Regions from separate parts of the Mesorhizobium sp. M1329 genome, predicted to be linked through region 1. Evidence: predicted binding sites of a transcription regulator. Region 1 holds the regulator's gene; each other region holds the start of a gene.
What was found. Region 1 encodes PhoB, which activates phosphate uptake and scavenging genes when phosphate is short. Its sites were predicted from a motif close to TGTCATNNANCTGTCAT; they were not measured.

Region 1 (5,737 bases):
CAGCGTCACGATGAAGGCCGGAACCTCGAGATAGGCGATGATAAAGCCCTGGAACGCGCCGATCAGGAGGCCGAGCGCCACGCCGGCAGCCAGCGCGATGATCCATATCCAGGGATTTCCAAGCTGGAACTCCATGACGCGGATGAGGAATTCGGCCTGCGCCACGCCCATCACCATGCCGATCACGCCTTCGACGGAGCCGACCGAAAGATCGATGTTGCGCATCACGATGACCAGCACCATGCCGGTCGCCATGATCGCGACCGAGGAGGTCTGCACCGACAAGTTCCAGAGATTGCGCGGCGTGAGGAAAAGCCCACCCGAGAGTATGTGGATCCCGACCCAGATGACCAGCAGCGCGCCGACCATGCCGAGCATGCGCGTGTCGAGTTCGGTTGCCTTGAGAAATCGGGCAACGATGCCGAGCTCGGATTCACGCGCCCGGTCTGCCGTGCTGTCGACCGGCGTGTTGGAAGTCGTGTCGGTCATCATGTTTCTCCCGCCGGGTTGCCGTCTGCCGCGGATGCCGGAAGCAGCCTAGAAGTTATCCGCCGGAAGCGGAAAAACAACTCTTGTTGAAAAAACGCCGCGGCGAGCGGCCGCGGCGTTCGGACGTCTCGGAAACGTCGGCTCAGTTGCAGACTGCAACAGTGCCCGCCGCCACGCCGGCGCAGACCTCTTCTTTCTTGATCCAGCCGGCGTCGATGACGACGTTGAGGTTATCCTTGGTGATGGCGACCGGGGTCAGGAACAGCGACTTGACGGTATTGCCGCCGGGCGTGGTGAAATCCTTCACGCCGGCAATGTCGGTCATCTGCTTGCCGTCGGCCAGTTGCGAGGCGATCTCGGCGGCGTTCTTGCCGAGCTCGCGCGCATCCTTCCACACCGACACAGTCTGTGTGCCGAGCGCGATGCGGTTCAGCGCGGCGTGGTCGCCGTCCTGGCCCGAGACCGGAACAGATCCAGCCAACCCTTGCGCCGTCAATGCTGCGACGACGCCGCCGGCAGTACCGTCATTGGCCGCGACCACTGCATCGACCTTGTTGTCGTTCGCCGTCAGGAACTGTTCCATGTTTTTCTGGGCGTTGGCCGGCAGCCAGCCGTCGGTATAGGCCTCGCCGACATTCTTGATCTTGCCGCTGTCGATAGCGTCCTTCAGCACTTCCATCGAACCGGCAAACAGGAAATCGGCATTCGGATCGGCACCCGAGCCCTTGATGAAGACGTAGTTGCCTTCCGGCTTCACCTTGAACACTTCGCGGGCCTGCATGCGGCCGACTTCCTTGTTGTCAAAGGTCAGGTAAAAGACGTCCTTGTTCTCGATCAGCCGGTCGTAGCCGACAACCGGAATACCTTCGTCCAGCGCCTTCTGCACGGCCGGCCCGATGGCCGAGGCGTCCTGCGCAAGGATGATCAGTGCGTTGGCGCCCTGCGAGATCAGGCTCTCGACGTCGGTGAGCTGCTTGCCGGGGTTGGACTGCGCGTCGGCGGAAATATACTTGTCGCCGGCGGCCTCGATGGCCGCCTTCATTGCGGCCTCGTCGGTCTTCCAGCGCTCTTCCTGGAAGTTCGACCAGGAAACGCCGATGACCTTGTCTTTAGCCTGCGCCACCGACGCCAGCGCCAGCGTCATGGCGACACCCGCCAGAATGGCGGTCGTGAATTTCTTCATCATATCCTCCCTGCGCCGCGTACGGCGTGACCAATTGGCTCAAAGACCAGCTTAGAAGCTCTAATTTTTTCGAGCCTCGAAAAAATACTGGCCCGATCTCCGGCTGCTGTCAACATCGATTCTGATGGATTTTGATGACTTTGCGAGTTTTTTCGAGCGTCGGAATAAACGATGACAGCGCCACCCGCATCTGACACTATTTGCCTGCATCCGACACTGTTTGTCGGACATTACCGACGGCTTCCGGTTCATGAGCGGCCGCGGCAACCGGGAGGAAAGCAAAACGATGTCGGTCGGAATCCGCCATGACGATTTGCGCCGGCGCAACCGGGCGATGGTGATCTCGGCGGTGCGCCGGGCCGGCCAGCCATCGCGTACTGAGATCGCAGCAACCACCGGCCTCAGCCATTCGACCATATCGGCGATCTCCTCCGACCTGATACGGGAAGGCATCCTCGCCGAGAGCAAGGCAAGCGAGCCCGTTTCGTTGAAACGCGGTCGTCCGCAGGTCGGCCTCGCCCTCAACCCGGAAGCTGCGGCGGTGTTGACCGTGGTGTTGTCGCTGAATTTCCTGTCGGCCGCCATTATCGACTATGCGGGACAGGTGGTCGCCGAGGAACAGCGCCGGCTGGACACGCTGACCATGCCGCGCGACGAACTGATCCGCGAATGCATGGCCATCGTCCGGCGCCGACTTGAGGATCCAGACCTTGACGTCCGCAGTGTCGCCCGCATCGCCCTAGCTATCCAGGGCATTACCGACTCCCCTGCACGCGCCATGCTGTGGTCGCCGATCACGCCGCAGACCGACATTGCCTTTGCCGACATGCTGGAGGACGAATTCGGCATCCCGGCAACGGTGGAGAACGACTGCAATATGATGGCGGTGGCTCTGCGCTGGCGCAAGCCGGACCGCTATCGCGACGACTTCATCGCCATCCTGCTTTCGCATGGCATCGGCATGGGGCTAGTGTTGAAGGGCGAGCTGTTCACCGGCACGCATTCCTCGGGCGGCGAGTTTGGCCACATGATCCATCGTCCAGGCGGCGCGCTCTGCCGTTGCGGACGACGCGGCTGCATCGAGGCCTATGCCGGCAACTACGCCATCTGGCGCAACGCCAGGCAGATGAGCGAAGACAGCGAACCGGTCGCCGACGTCAGCGACGCCGACATGCGCGCCCTGGCGGCCCGGGCGCGCGAGAAAGATGGGCCGGAACGCGAGGCCTACTGCAAGGCCGGCGAAGCGCTGGGTTTCGGTCTCGGCTCGCTGTTCGCGCTGATCGATCCGGCACCGGTCGCGATGGTCGGCGCCAGTGCCGCCGCCTTCGATCTGATCGAGCCGGCCTTGCGCAAGGCAATCGCACAGACCGCCGGCGGCCAGCATTCCGGCTCGATCTCTTTCGACACTGAGCCGAACGAATTGCCGCTGATCCGCGAAGGCTGCGCGATGCGGGCGTTAAGCTTCGTCGACCAGGAGATTTTCGCGCCGGGCGCGCAAATGAGGCCCGGCGTCCGAAAGAACGTCGCCTGACCAGGCGGATCAATCTTCCCTGATCGCATAACCGGCACCGCGGATGGTGCGGATGACATCCGGCATGCGGCCGTTATTGACGGCTTTGCGCAGCCGGCCGACATGGACGTCCACTGTGCGTTCGTCGATGTAGATCGTCTCGCCCCAGACATTATCGAGCAACTGGCTGCGCGAGAAGACGCGGCCCGGATGCCGCATCATAAACTCCAGCAGCCGGAATTCGGTCGGTCCGAGCCTGATCTCGCTCTTCTTGCGATAGACCCTGTGCGATTCGCGATCGAGCACGATGTCGCCGACCTTCAGCACGCTGGACAGCACTTCCGGCTTGGCGCGGCGCAGCAGCGCCTTGACCCTGGCCATGAATTCCGGTGTAGAAAACGGTTTGACCAGATAGTCGTCGGCGCCGGTCGAAAGACCGCGCACCCGGTCGCTCTCCTCGCCGCGCGCGGTCAGCATGATGATCGGCAGCCGCTCGGTTTCGGGGCGCACCCGCAACCGGCGGCAGAGCTCGATGCCGGAAACCGCTGGTATCATCCAGTCGAGCACCAGAAGGTCGGGCACATTCTCCTGCAAACGGATCTCGGCTTCGTCGCCGCGTGTCACCACCTCGACCTGGTAGCCTTCGGATTCGAGATTGTAGCGGAGCAGCACACCCAACGGCTCCTCGTCCTCCACCACCATTACTCGTGGTGCGATCATCAGCTGGGCACCCCCATCATGTCACCGGCGCGGACATTGTCGTTTCGTCCTGCTTCGGACGATTGACCGGCAATTGCTCGCCGGTCAGCACATAATACGCATTTTCGGCGATGTTGGTGACATGGTCGCCGATCCGCTCCAGATTCTTGGCGCAGAACAGCAGGTGCGTGCAAGCGGTGATGTTGCGCGGATCTTCCATCATGTAGGTCAATAGCTCGCGGAACACGGACGTGTATTTGACGTCAATGCGCTCGTCGGCGGCACGCAGCTTGGCCAACGCGGCCGCATCGCCTGCAGCATACTCCTCGATGACGCCCTGCACCTGGATGAGCACCAGCTGCGCCATCGCGTCGATGGAATGCGACAAGTCGCGCGGCGTGACGCTGAGGCCGACCGCACTCACACGCTTGGCGATATTCTTGGCAAGGTCGCCGATGCGTTCGAGGTCGCCGGCCATGCGGATCGCTCCGACCACATGGCGAAGATCGTGGGCCATCGGCTGGCGTTTGGCGATCAGGGTGATGGCGCGGTCGTCCAGTTCGCGTTGACGCGCATCCATGATGGCGTCGTCGGAAACGACGCGTTGCGCCAACACGTTGTCGGAATTCAACAGGGCCTTGGTCGCCCCGCCGACCATCGAACCGGCGAGGTCGGCCATGTCGCGGATCAGCTTGCTGATCTGCTCGAGATCCTCGTCGAAAGAAGCGACTGTGTGTTCGCCCATGGTCCTGTCCTCATATGCATGATCGGAACGGCTCAGCCGAAGCGGCCGGTGATATAATCCTGCGTGCGCTTCTCGCGGGGCGACGTGAAGATCTTCTCGGTCCGGTCGAACTCGACCAGTTCACCCAGATACATGAAGGCGGTCTGGCGCGACACGCGCGCCGCCTGCTGCATGTTGTGGGTGACGATGACGATCGTGTAGTCGGCTTGCAATTCGTCGATCAGTTCCTCGATCTTGGCGGTCGACAATGGGTCGAGTGCGGACGCCGGTTCGTCGAGCAGAATGACTTCCGGCTTCACGGCCACGGTGCGGGCGATACAGAGCCGCTGCTGCTGGCCGCCGGACAGGCTCAAGCCGCTGGCGTTGAGTTTGTCCTTGACCTCGCTCCACAGCGCGGCGCGCTTCAACGCCTGTTCGACGCGGCCGTCCATCTCGGACTTGCCGAGGTTTTCGTAGAGCCTGACGCCGAAGGCGATGTTCTCGTAGATCGACATCGGGAACGGCGTCGGCTTCTGGAACACCATGCCGATCTTGGTCCTGAGGAGGTTGAGATCCTGCGACCGGTCGAGAATGTTTTTGCCGTCGAGCAGCACCTGGCCCTCGGCTGTCTGTTTCGGGTAGAGCTCATAGATGCGGTTGAACACACGCAGCAGCGTCGATTTCCCGCAGCCCGAAGGCCCAATGAAGGCCGTGACGCTGCGCTCGGGCAGCGACAGGCTGATGTCCTTTAGCGCCTTGCTCTGGCCGTAGTAGAAGTTGAGGTTCTTGACCTCGATCTTCGTCTTCTCGGCGACCGTTTCGGTCATCGTCATGTCCGGGGACAACATCTGTGTCATCTGTCCTCTCTGCGTCCGGTAAGGCTGCGGGCGAGGATGCTCAAGCCCAGAACCGTCAGGGTGATTATGAGTGCGCCGGTCCACGCCAGTTGCTGCCATTCCTCGTAAGGGCTGAGAGCGAACTGGAAGATGGTCACCGGCAGGCTGGCCATCGGCGCGTTGATATTGCTGCTCCAGAACTGGTTGTTGAGCGCGGTGAAGAGCAGCGGCGCCGTCTCGCCGGAAATGCGCGCTATCGCCAGCAATATGCCGGTGACGATGCCGGATAATGCGGC
Region 2 (5,737 bases), on a different contig from region 1:
GCCGACCGTGTAGAACGCCCTGCCCTGCCCGCCCTTCAGCAATTTCGCCCGCGCCAGTTGCTCGCGCGTGATCCTTGCCGCCTGGGCCAGCGAGTTCTTCGCCATGTCCTGCAGGCGCAAGCCGCCCAACGGCAGCGTGATGCCGTCACCGATCGTCTCACCATCGATGTCGATCAGTTCGAGGCTGCCGCCGCCAAGGTCGCCGGCAATGCCGTTGGCCGGGTGGAACCCGGAGATCACGCCGAGTGCCGAATAATGGGCTTCCTCGCGGCCGCTCAGCACCTGGATCTCGGTCTTGAGCACATCCTCGGCGCGGTGGATGAAGTCGGGGCCGTTGACGGCCTCGCGAGCGGCGGCGGTCGCCAGCACATACATGCGCTCCGCGCCGGCCTGGTCGGAGAGCGCGCGGAAGCGGCGGAACTCTTCCATCGAGCGCGTCACCGCCTCGGGATCGAGTTTTCCGGTCGAAACGATGCCGCGGCCGAGGCCGGCCAGCATCTTTTCGTTGAACAGCAAGGTCGGCGAGCGCGCCAGCCCCTCATAGATGACAAGACGGATCGAGTTCGACCCGATATCGATGATGGACAGCGGTCGGCGGTCCTGGAGCCGGCCCTGGGACGCTGAAATCATCAGCCCGTCGCTGCGTTCTGTCTCTTGCGGCGTTTGAACTGCGCGATACGCTTGGGCGCATGCGACTTCAACGCATCGCCCCGTCCGGACAGGCTCGGATTAGTCATGAAATATTCCTGCGCGTTGAACGGTTCCTCGCCCTCTTCCAGCACGACGCGCCGGGAGGTTCCGTCAGCCAATACGTCGAAACTTTGCTGGTTGTCCATGATGTTGCCGAGCATGATCTGGCCGAGCACCTGCTCATGCACAGTTGGATTGGTGATCGGCACCATGGTCTCGACGCGGCGGTCGAGATTGCGCGGCATCAAATCGGCCGAGGAGATGTAGACGATCGCCCCGTCCGATGGCAGGCCGTGGCCGTTGCCGAAGCAGTAGATGCGGCTGTGCTCGAGGAAACGGCCGACGATCGACTTCACCCTGATGTTCTCCGATAGGCCGGGCACCTGCGGCCTCAGGCAGCAGATGCCGCGCACGACGAGATCGATCTCGACGCCGGCGCGGCTGGCATCGTAGAGCGCATCGATGACGATCGGATCGACCAGCGCATTCATCTTCATCCAGATGCGGGCCGGCCTGCCCTCCAGCGCGTGGCTGATCTCGTCCGAAATGTGCTGGAGGATGCGGTCGCGCAGCGTGAACGGCGAGATGGCCAGCCGCATCTGCTCGGCCGGCTCGGCATAGCCGGTGATGAAGTTGAACAATTGGGCGACATCGCGCGCGATTGTCGGGTCGGTGGTGAAGAAGGACAGGTCGGTGTAGATGCGGGCGGTGACCGGGTGGTAGTTGCCGGTGCCCAGATGCACGTAATTGCGCAGCCTCCCATCCTCGCGCCGCACCACCAGCGACATCTTTGCGTGGGTCTTCAGTTCGAGAAAGCCGAAAACGACCTGGACGCCGGCGCGCTCGAGGTCGCGCGCCCATCGGATGTTGGCCTCCTCGTCGAAACGCGCCTTGAGCTCGACCAGCGCCGTCACCGACTTGCCGGCCTCGGCGGCGTCGACCAGAGCGCGCACGATCGGGCTGTCGTTGGAGGTGCGGTAGAGCGTCTGCTTGATCGCCACCACTTCCGGGTCGGCCATTGCCTGGCGCAGGAACTGCACCACGACGTCGAAGGATTCATAGGGGTGGTGGACGATGATGTCCTTCTCGCGGATGGCGGCAAAGCAATCGCCGCCATGCTCGCGGATGCGCTCGGGAAAGCGCGGATTGTAGGGGGTGAATTTCAGATCGTCGCGGGCGACGGCGACGATCTCCGAAATCTGGCTGAGCGCCAGCGGACCGGTGAGCACGCTGATGCGGCTTGCCGAGACGCCAAGCTCGCCGGCAACGAAGTCGCGCAACTCGGGCGGCATCAGCATGTCGAATTCGATACGGATGACCGAACCGCGGCGGCGGCGCTTCAGCGCCGTCTCGAACAGCCGCACCAGATCCTCTGATTCTTCCTCGACCTCGATATCGCTGTCGCGGATGATGCGGAACGTGCCGGAGCCCTTGACCTCATAGCCTGGGAACAGCTTGCCGATATAAAGACCGACCGCCTCCTCGAGCGGGATGAAGCGGACATGGCGCTTGCGATCCGGCAAACGGATGAACCGCTTCAGCGCCATCGGCAGGCGCAAAAGCGCACTCATCTCCTCGCCGTTCTTGCGGTGGCGCAATTGCAGCGCCATCGAGAAACCGAGATTGGGAATGAACGGGAACGGATGCGCCGGATCGATCGACAACGGCGTCAGCACCGGAAATACCTGCTCCTGGAAATGGTCCTCCAGCCAGGCCTTCTCGTCCTTGCTCAGCGCCTCGCGAGTGATGCTCTCAATGCCTTCCTTGTCGAGCAGCAGCATCAGCGCCGAAAGGCTTTTTTGCTGGTCCTCCTGCAGGCGCTCGACCTCGCGCAGCAATTGTTCGAGCTGCTGCTCGGGCGTGCGGCCATCCGGGCTCTTCAGCACGATGCCCTCGCGCACCTGGCCGGCAAGACCGGCGACGCGGACCATGAAGAACTCGTCGAGATTGGCTGCCGATATCGACAGGAAGCGAACACGCTCGAGCAGCGGATGATTGGCGTTCAGCGACTCTTCGAGCACGCGCCGGTTGAATTGCAGCCAGGAAAACTCGCGGTTGACGAAGCGGTCGGGATTGCCGCCTTCGCGGCTCGCCGCCTCAACGGTGATGAATTCGTTCTGGACCGGCTTCAGTTCGTTCATGGTTTCCGCTCTTCCCACACCGTTCGACGACCACAGCCTTAACCGGCTTAACTTATCCTCTGACAGGCTTTTGCGACAGTTTCATTTCATCGATCTTGCAAAGAGACGGGTTATGATCCAGATGCAATCGATAAGATCAGGAGACGACGATGGCAGGCGGTTCCATTCCCCATTTCCAGAACGATGCGGGCTATCCGGCAATCGACATCGGCGTCAAGGAATTCATGTGCACCGGCGCCAATCCGCCTTTCGACCATCCGCATGTATTTCTCGACATGGGTGACGACAATGAAAAGGTCTGCCCCTACTGCTCGACGCTCTATCGCTATTCGCCGAAGCTGAAGGCCTTGGAAACGCAGCCGCCGGGCTGCCTCTATATCGACCAGGCCGCCTGATTCTTCCGCGATAAGCCTGATGCAGGAAACGCAGTGCCGGCAGGTGGTCATCGCCGGGGCGGGCGTCGCCGGGCTGAGCGCGGCACTGGCCTTCGCCGAGCGCGGCTATCGGATAAAACTGTTCGAACAGGCGCAGCACCTCGAGGCTGCCGGCGCCGGTATCCAGCTTTCACCCAACGCGACGCGCATCCTACGGCAGCTCGGCGTACTCGATCGGCTGCTGCCGACGGCGGTGCGGCCGGAGGCGGTCGTGCTCAAGGATGCCGCCACGCTGCGCGAGCTGGCGCGCGTACCGCTTGGCCAGGCGGCCGAAACGCGCTGGGGCGCGCCCTATCTCGTTGCCCACCGCGCGGATCTGCAGTCAGCGCTGATGGAGCGGATAGCCGAGCGGCCCGGCATCGAACTTGTCACCGGCGCTCTCGTCATCGGTGCCGCTGTCAAACCGCATGGCATCACCGCAACGGTAGAGGTTGCCGGCACGGCCATCAAAACGGAAGCATCGTTGCTGATCGGCGCGGATGGCGTCTGGTCTTCGGTGCGAGAAACGCTTGCCCGCAAGGCGGCCGAATTCGGTAGGAGCCGGTTTTCGGGCGAGCTTGCCTGGCGCGCCACGGTGGCCGCCGACAGCCCCGCCGGACAAGCCCTAAAGGTGATCGGTGCGCCCGATTGCGTTAGCGCATTCCTCTATCCCGGCTTCCATATGGTCGCTTATCCGGTCAGCCGTGGCACTGCCTTCAATCTCGCCGCCTTCACCAAGGGCAAGCGTATCGCCGAGGGCTGGTCGGGGCATGCCGACCCCGCCAGCCTCTCAAGCGCCATGCACGGTACCGCGCCGGCGCTGGTCCGTCTGGCGAGCGAAGCGGCACCATGGACGGCATGGCCGATCCACACCGTCGAGCAGCGGCGGTGGACGACGCCGCAAGGCATCGCGCTGATCGGCGATGCGGCGCACGCGATGACGCCGTTTGCCGCGCAGGGCGCGGCGATGGCGATCGAGGACGCGGCGACGCTTGCCGGCTTCGTTGCCGCTTCGCCAGCCGATCTTGAGCGGGCACTTGCCGCCTGGGAACAGGCGCGGCGGCCGCGCGTCGCCCAGGTTGCCCGCCGCGGCGCCGTCAATCGCCTCGCCTGGCATGCGGCCGGGCCGGTGGCGATGGTCCGCAACCTGTTCCTGGCGATGCGCTCACCCGAAAAGCTCGCCGCCGATCTCGACTGGCTCTATGGCTGGCGGGCGTTGGACGATGGCGCGCGATGATACGCACGACAGGCTGGCGGGACAGCGCCCCTCTCTGTCCTGCCGGACATCTCCCCCAATTGGGGGGAGATTGGCCATCACATTGGCTTTCGCCAATCTTCAAGGTTGCATGACCTGGCAAGGCGCCGAAGCCGCTAATCTCCCCCCTCGTGGGGGAGATGTCCGATAGGACAGAGTGGCGCGCGAAGGATCGCGGCTCTGATCGGCTGGAAACGCCCGGTCAATTGTAAAGCCGCATCGACAGGCCGAGTGAGGCCGGCAGCGGATTCCACCATCCGGTGCGCAGGCCGGCCGTGCGCAGTGCCGCCGCCGTCCGGGTGTTGCAGCCGATCAGCGAATTGAAATGACCATTGGCTTCGAAGAAACGATCGAAGCGGGAATAGGCCGCATTCTCGATCAGGATGGCCCCGTTCGGCCCCTGCTGGAAACTTGCCGCAATGTAATCGAGCAGCGCGGTAAAGCGTTCGTCGCCGATATCGAAGCCGGCGACGTCGGGATGCGGCTCGGCGATTTCGCCGGAAATGTCGACATGCATCACCGAGGCATCGACGGTCAGCGCCTTCATCACCGGCACTGCCTTCAGCTCCGACCAGGTCGGCGTCTCCAGATAGAAGGCGCGGCCGCCCCAGCCGAAGACGATGTAGCGGACCTCCGCCATGTCGACCGGAATGCCGGCATCGACCAGAAAGTGGAAGCGCCGGCGCACATCGTCGTCGACCGGGATGGCGATGTCGGTGTGGATCGGATTTTGCAGCACCAGGATACGGTGGCTTGTGCCGATCGGATCGGCAATGGCCGCCGGCCAGAGCGGGCGCGGCAGCAGCGTGCCCAGCGCCACCGCAAGGACTGCTGCAACGACCAGCAGGCCAAGAAAACGGGCAAGCTTCTTCATGGGAAAGGCATAGAACAAGCAACGCTCAAGGTGAAGCCTCTCCGAAAGTTGCACAGCTGACTTAGAGCTTGACGCATATCCTCCCCCGGAGGATATGCTGAGGCATGTCAGATCACCTCCACGCCTCGCATCCTTCCATCATAAAGCGGCTGAAGCGCGCGCAAGGCCACCTTGCGGCGGTGCTGGCCATGATCGAGGCGCATCGCCCTTGCGTTGACCTGGCGCAGCAGCTTCATGCCGTCGAAAAAGCGATCAGCAGCGCCAAGCGCGGGCTGATCAACGACCATATCGAGCACTGCCTGACGGACAGCGTGGAAACCGGCGGCAACTCGCTGGCGGAACTCAAGCAGCTGGCGAAGTATCT
Region 3 (5,737 bases), on a different contig from region 1:
GCACATTGGAGCCGAGCACCGGCAGGGCAAACAGCAAAAGGGTGCGCGGGATAGGCCCACTGGTGAGGTCGCCGGTCCGCCGGCGCGGGGGCATGTTGTCGTCCATGGCAGGCAACTCGGCGAAGGCTTGTCTTGAGTCCGCAATGATTGCCGATTTAACGGGAGAGGTCGATGCGGCGTCGCAAATTCCGCCTGGCGTGCCTTGATCTAAGCATTTCTCAAACCTTCCGGAATCGTATATTGATCCTGCACGCGTGGGGCCGCATTTCCTGGATCTCATGGGCAAGCCGGGGGGCTCATGTCCGATATTCCGTTGTTTTTTGAGCGCCTGAACCGGCGCGCCTTTCTCGGTGCATCGGCTCTGGGCGCGGCCTCCGTGGCTCTTTCGGCGTGCACCACGACGGACGTGGCGGCGCCGCCGGTGACAGCGGCGCCAAGCGAGCCGGCTTTCGGCGATGCCGCAAGCATGTATGCGGCGCGCGTCGACGAGGGCTATCAACTGCCGGCAATACCGGTAGCCAAGATCGATCCGAAATTCGTCCGCCAAATCGTGTCCGATCCGACCGGTGAAAAACCGGGCACGATCGTCGTCGATACTTCCGAGCACTTCCTCTACCTGGTGCGCGACGGCGGCAAGGCAATTCGCTACGGCGTCAGCCTCGGCAAGGCCGGTTTCGGATGGACCGGCAGTGCCGTGGTTCAGGCGAGAAAGAAGTGGCCGGTGTGGACGCCGCCGCCGGAAATGATCCAGCGCCGGCCGGAACTGGCGAAATACAAGGACGGCATGCCGCCCGGTCCGCACAGCCCGCTGGGCGCCCGCGCGCTGTATCTCTTCCGCGACGGCAAGGACACGATGTACCGGCTGCACGGCACACCGGAGTGGGATTCCATTGGGAGGAACGCTTCATCCGGCTGTGTGCGCTTCATGAATCAGGACATTATCGACCTCTACAGCCGCGTCGACGGCGTCGCGCCGGTCTTCGTGCGCCCGAACCTGTCGGCCGCCGGGAAGATCGCCGCCGTGTCGAACAGGACGGCTGAGCCGATCGATGCCGGCGTGCCAAGGGACGCGGAGATGCTGAAGTGAGTGCCCTCGTGCCGCAACCCCGTTTCACGGCGCATTGATCCTTTAAGACCATTTCTTGCGCGGGCGAGCCGCAACTGAAGCGCACGACCGTTCAATCGCCGGCTCAGGCGGACGCGTTCGGCGCGTCCGCCTGTATGGGTGCCGCTACTTCTTGGCGAGGCCGGGAATCGTGACCTGATAAACCAGGAACATGGTGTCGACATCGGCGCCATCCTCGGCCTTGTAGGCCGCGCCGACCTGGAAACCGTCCTGGGTGAGGAAGTCGTTGTCATTGGCGACGAACAGAAAATAGTCGTCGGGCAGCTTTGGATCGAGGACGCTCACCACCGACATCGCCTCCCACTTCTCTGAGAGGTTGTTGCGGTCGTTGGGCGCGCCATTGTGCAGCCCGAAGCGGCCGAGCTCGCTCTTGTCGTTGATGTCGATGAACGGCGTCAGCTTGGCGGGCGTCACCGATGCATCGAGCTCACCCTTGGGCGCAACCGGCTTGTCCTTGTCGAACTCTGTGCCGGCGATATCGGTTGCCGCCGACACATCGACGATGCTGATCTCGCGATGGAGCGAAGTGTCGCCCTTCAGCCCTTGGCCGTTGCCGCTGTCGCGCGCCAGCATCAGGAAGGTCTTGTCCGACAGCGCCACGATTTCGCTCTGCGCGGCGATCTTGGTTTTGCCCTTGGCATCGGTGAACACCGGCAGCGGCACGACATATTCATGCGCGAGCTTGAGTTGGTCAGGATCCGAAGCATCGTAGACCAGCGCGCGCGTGTTCCGGCGCGTCGAGGGCGAATCGCCGCCATCTTGTCTGGGTGCCGACTGCAGCACGGCGATCAGGAACTTGCCGTCGGGCGTCAGTGCCATGCCTTCAAGGCCCTGGTTGTTCTGGCGGCCGGTTTCGGGATCCTTCGGATCTGGGTCCGCCGCGCCAGGTCCCGGATTGTCGGACGCGAAGTTCGGCGTGCCATGACGCATCGGGACAAGCGCCGCCGGCGGCTGCGTTGCCGACATCAGACGCCCATTGGCGGAGAAGCGATAGATGTTCGGGCCGTATTCGTCCGAGATGAACATGGTGCCGTCGGGCAGCCGCACGATCGCCTCGTTGTCGAGCGCAAGCTTGCCGTTGGCTTCGGGCAGGATCGGCATGTCGTCGGCCGCGGCGCGCACGCCGTTGAGCGGATCGAGGCCGGTTGCGTCGGCGCCCTTGTCGTCGGTCAAAAGCATGGTGTCGGCTAAGGTTGCCTTGAGGCCCGACTGTTCCTGCCCGGCGGCTGGTGTGGCACCCGGCGCGGCCGGCGCGAACTCGATGGCGATCGTGTTGAAACGCGAGCGATAGTCGGTGGTGCCGACGACATTGTAGCCGCGATCCGGCAGCAGCCAAAGCGAGCCCTTGTAGCCGTCCGCCCCATGGGTCCAGCCGGCAGCATCGATCGACATGCCGGAGCCGGACCCAAACGTCTCGCCGAACTTGTCCTTCTGGCTGGCCGGGATGCGGCCGACACCGACTAGGCCCTTGTTGACGAAGCTGACGCCGCCGACTGTCGCGGCGTTTTCAGCCAAGGCCGGGGTCAAGGCGGTGAACATCGCCAGCGCGACGGCGAGGGACGCGGTTCGGTGCAGGTTTTTCATGGATATCCTCCTTGAGACAAAGCTGCCGGGATCTGAAAAGGCGTCGCGTCGCATCAAGGACGCCGCGTAAGCCTTCGGAGAAGCGATCTAGGACGCGAACGTGATACTTGCGTGACAGTGCCGCGCTTGCTTGTCCCCCGTGGTCGCAACTGGCCTGGGTATGGCGAATTCGTCGTCGCCGAGCGAGCCATTAACAACTTTACAAGTAATCATTCTTGTGTAAAGTTATGACAATGAAAGGACCCCGATGACCGCCTATCGTTTCGCCACCCGCCTCAATTCCTTTGCCTCGCGGCCACAGTCCGAGTGGCCCGATCTTGTCGGCAAACCGTCCATGCTGCAAATGGCGGCACGTGCGGCGAAGGTTGCGGAGTTGACCGATCTCGACCTCAACTTTCCCGACCATGTCGATGAAAAACCTGCGGAAATGGCGCGCAAACTCGGCGATTTCGGGCTTTCGATCAATGGCTTCGCCATGCGCTACTACTCTAACCCGGCTTTCAAGCTCGGCGCCTTCACCAACCCGGATCCTTCCGTTCGCCGCGAGGCCATCGACCTGACCAAGGCCGGCATCGACGCCGCGCGCGATGCCGGCGCCAGCCTGATGACATTGTGGTTGGGGCAGGATGGCTTCGACTACGCCTTCCAAGCTGACTACGCAACACTCTGGCAACACGAAATCGATGGCATTCGTGAAGTAGTGGCGCATGACCCGGGCTGTCAGATCAGCCTTGAATACAAACCCAACGAGCCGCGCTCCTACAGCCTGATGCCCGATGCGGCGACGACATTGCTGGCGATCCGCGAGATCGGCCTGCCCAATCTCGGCGTGACGCTCGATTTCGCGCATGTGCTCTATGCCGACGAGCAGCCGGCCTTTGCCGCAGCACTCGTGGCGCGCCATAGCAAGCTGCTCGGCGTGCATCTCAACGACGGCTACGCCAAGCGCGACGACGGCCTGATGGTCGGCGCAGTGCACACGCTGCAGACGATCGAGCTGCTCAGGCAGATCCGCCGCGACGGCTATGCCGGGGCAATCTACTTCGACACGTTCCCCGACATGACCGGGCTCGACCCGGTCCACGAATGCGAAGTCAACATCGCGACTGTCAAGCGCATGCTGCGCGTCGTCGATCGGCTGGAAAAGGACAATCGCCTATCCACTGCCATCGACCGTCAGGACGCGGTCGCCTCGCAGGCCATAATCCAGGAAGCCATGCTCGGGCCGGACAGCTGAGGCCGGGGCCATCACTGTTTTCAACAAGGGAGGAAAGACCATGAAATTTCTGCTTGCCACCGCTACCGCTGCACTGATGGCGCTGTCCGTAAGGTCCTCGTTTTCCGCGGACCTCGCGCCGCTCAATTCCGACACCGAGAAGGATCGCATCGACTGGTCGCAGCTCGAGGCCAAGTTCGGGGCTTTCCCCAAGCTGCCCGAGGGCACCAAGGCGGGTGCGGTCTCCAAGACGCTGACCAACGAATACTGGCGCTCGCTGGGAGAGGGCTACAAGTCGTTCGGCGACCGCACCGGCGTACCCGTCGTCTACCAAGCGGCGCAAAGCGAGGGCGACCAGCTCGGGCAGCTCACCATCGCCGAAGGCCTGGTCACGCAAGGCTACAACGTGCTTCTCGTCTCGCCGCAGACCGACTCCAACTTGCAGCCGATCATGGAACAGGCCAAGGCAGCCAATGTGCCGGTGGTTAACGTCAATGACGCGGTCATCCCGCAGGCCGAGCACTATGTCGGCAATGTCCAGCGCGACAACGGCGTGCGCGTCGCCAAATGGTTCATCAAGAACCGGCCGGATGGCGGCAAGGTTGCCATCGTCGAAGGCCAGGCCGGCGTCTACGCCGCCGTCCAGCGCACCGACGGCTTCAAGACCACCATCACCGAGGCTGGCAAATTCGAGGTCGTCGCCAGCGTCCCCGGCAACTGGGATCGCCAGACCTCCTACGACGCGGCCACCAACATCCTGCAGCAGCACCCCGACCTGATCGGCTTCTATGCCAACAATGACGGCATGGCGCTGGGCATCGTCGAAGCGGTCAAGGCCGCCGGCCTGCAGGACAAAGTCGCCGTCTTCGGCACCGACGGGATTTCCGACGCTTATGCCTCGATCCGCGCCGGCGAGCTGACCGGTACCGTCGATTCTTTCCCGGTGCTGACCGGCGAGGTGGCGCTGGAATCGGCGCTGCGGCTGGTGGCCGGGCAGAAGCTGCCGCGCGTCGTCGCCACGCCGCAGGCGCTGATCACCAAGGACAATGCCGACCGTTACTCAGGCGGTGGCGATTCCGTGCGCAAGGCGCTGCTCGAGGACGCGGCAGTGGGCCAATAGAGCAGGGGCGGCGGGTGCCGGCCTTGGGTCGGCACCTTTGCCTGGAGAACTGAAGCAATGCCAGCGCGGCTGCAATTCGAGAGCATTTCCAAGCTGTTTCCGGCCGTACGGGCGCTGAGCGATGTGTCCTTTTCGGTCGGCGCCGGCGAAATCCATGGCCTGCTTGGCGAAAACGGTGCCGGCAAGTCGACGCTGCTGCGCATCCTGTCAGGCGTCTACCGGCCGACAGCGGGACGCGTGCTCATCGACGGAAAGCCGGCCATGCTGAACACCCCGGTCGCGGCGCGCGCCGCCGGTGTGGCGATGATCCATCAGGAATTACAGCAGGTGCCACGTCTTAGCGTCGCGCAGAACATGTTTCTCGGCCATCCGCTGACGCGCGGCGGCGTCTTCGTCGCACGGCGCGAGCAGGAACGCCGTGCTGCGGAAGCGCTGGCCGCCATCGACCCGACCATCGATCCGGCAGCCCCGCTGGGCAGCCTGAAGGTGGCGCAGCGGCAGATCGTCGAGATCGGCCGGGCGCTGCTCGACCGCGCCAGAATCGTGGCGATGGACGAGCCGACGTCGAGCCTCACGCCGAGCGAGTTCGAACGACTGGCCGAGGTGATTGCCGGTCTGGCGCGCGACGGTGTCGCCGTCGTTTATGTCTCGCACAAGCTGGACGAGGTGTTCGGCATCTGCCAGCGCGCCA

Region 2: the regulator PhoB is predicted to act here: its motif matches at 2,904-2,920, upstream of NKH21_RS21470 (RNA degradosome polyphosphate kinase).
Region 3: the regulator PhoB is predicted to act here: its motif matches at 2,811-2,827, upstream of NKH21_RS07090 (esterase-like activity of phytase family protein).

The regions. Positions count from the first base shown of each region.
Region 1 is NZ_JAMYLN010000020.1:52,176-57,912, reverse strand. It holds gene NKH21_RS20225 (sugar ABC transporter permease) at 1-489, opposite strand, end outside; gene xylF (D-xylose ABC transporter substrate-binding protein) at 632-1,672, opposite strand; gene NKH21_RS20215 (ROK family protein) at 1,959-3,203, shown strand; gene phoB (phosphate regulon transcriptional regulator PhoB) at 3,213-3,902, opposite strand; gene phoU (phosphate signaling complex protein PhoU) at 3,919-4,626, opposite strand; gene pstB (phosphate ABC transporter ATP-binding protein PstB) at 4,659-5,462, opposite strand; gene pstA (phosphate ABC transporter permease PstA) at 5,459-5,737, opposite strand, start outside.
Region 2 is NZ_JAMYLN010000022.1:61,005-66,741, reverse strand. It holds gene ppx (exopolyphosphatase) at 1-630, opposite strand, end outside; gene NKH21_RS21470 (RNA degradosome polyphosphate kinase) at 630-2,831, opposite strand; gene NKH21_RS21465 (zinc-finger domain-containing protein) at 2,981-3,226, shown strand; gene NKH21_RS21460 (FAD-dependent monooxygenase) at 3,246-4,481, shown strand; gene NKH21_RS21455 (TIGR02117 family protein) at 4,702-5,373, opposite strand; gene NKH21_RS21450 (metal-sensing transcriptional repressor) at 5,478-5,737, shown strand, end outside.
Region 3 is NZ_JAMYLN010000005.1:166,232-171,968, forward strand. It holds gene NKH21_RS07080 (MATE family efflux transporter) at 1-106, opposite strand, end outside; gene NKH21_RS07085 (L,D-transpeptidase) at 299-1,087, shown strand; gene NKH21_RS07090 (esterase-like activity of phytase family protein) at 1,232-2,710, opposite strand; gene NKH21_RS07095 (TIM barrel protein) at 2,958-3,947, shown strand; gene NKH21_RS07100 (sugar ABC transporter substrate-binding protein) at 3,988-5,046, shown strand; gene NKH21_RS07105 (sugar ABC transporter ATP-binding protein) at 5,104-5,737, shown strand, end outside.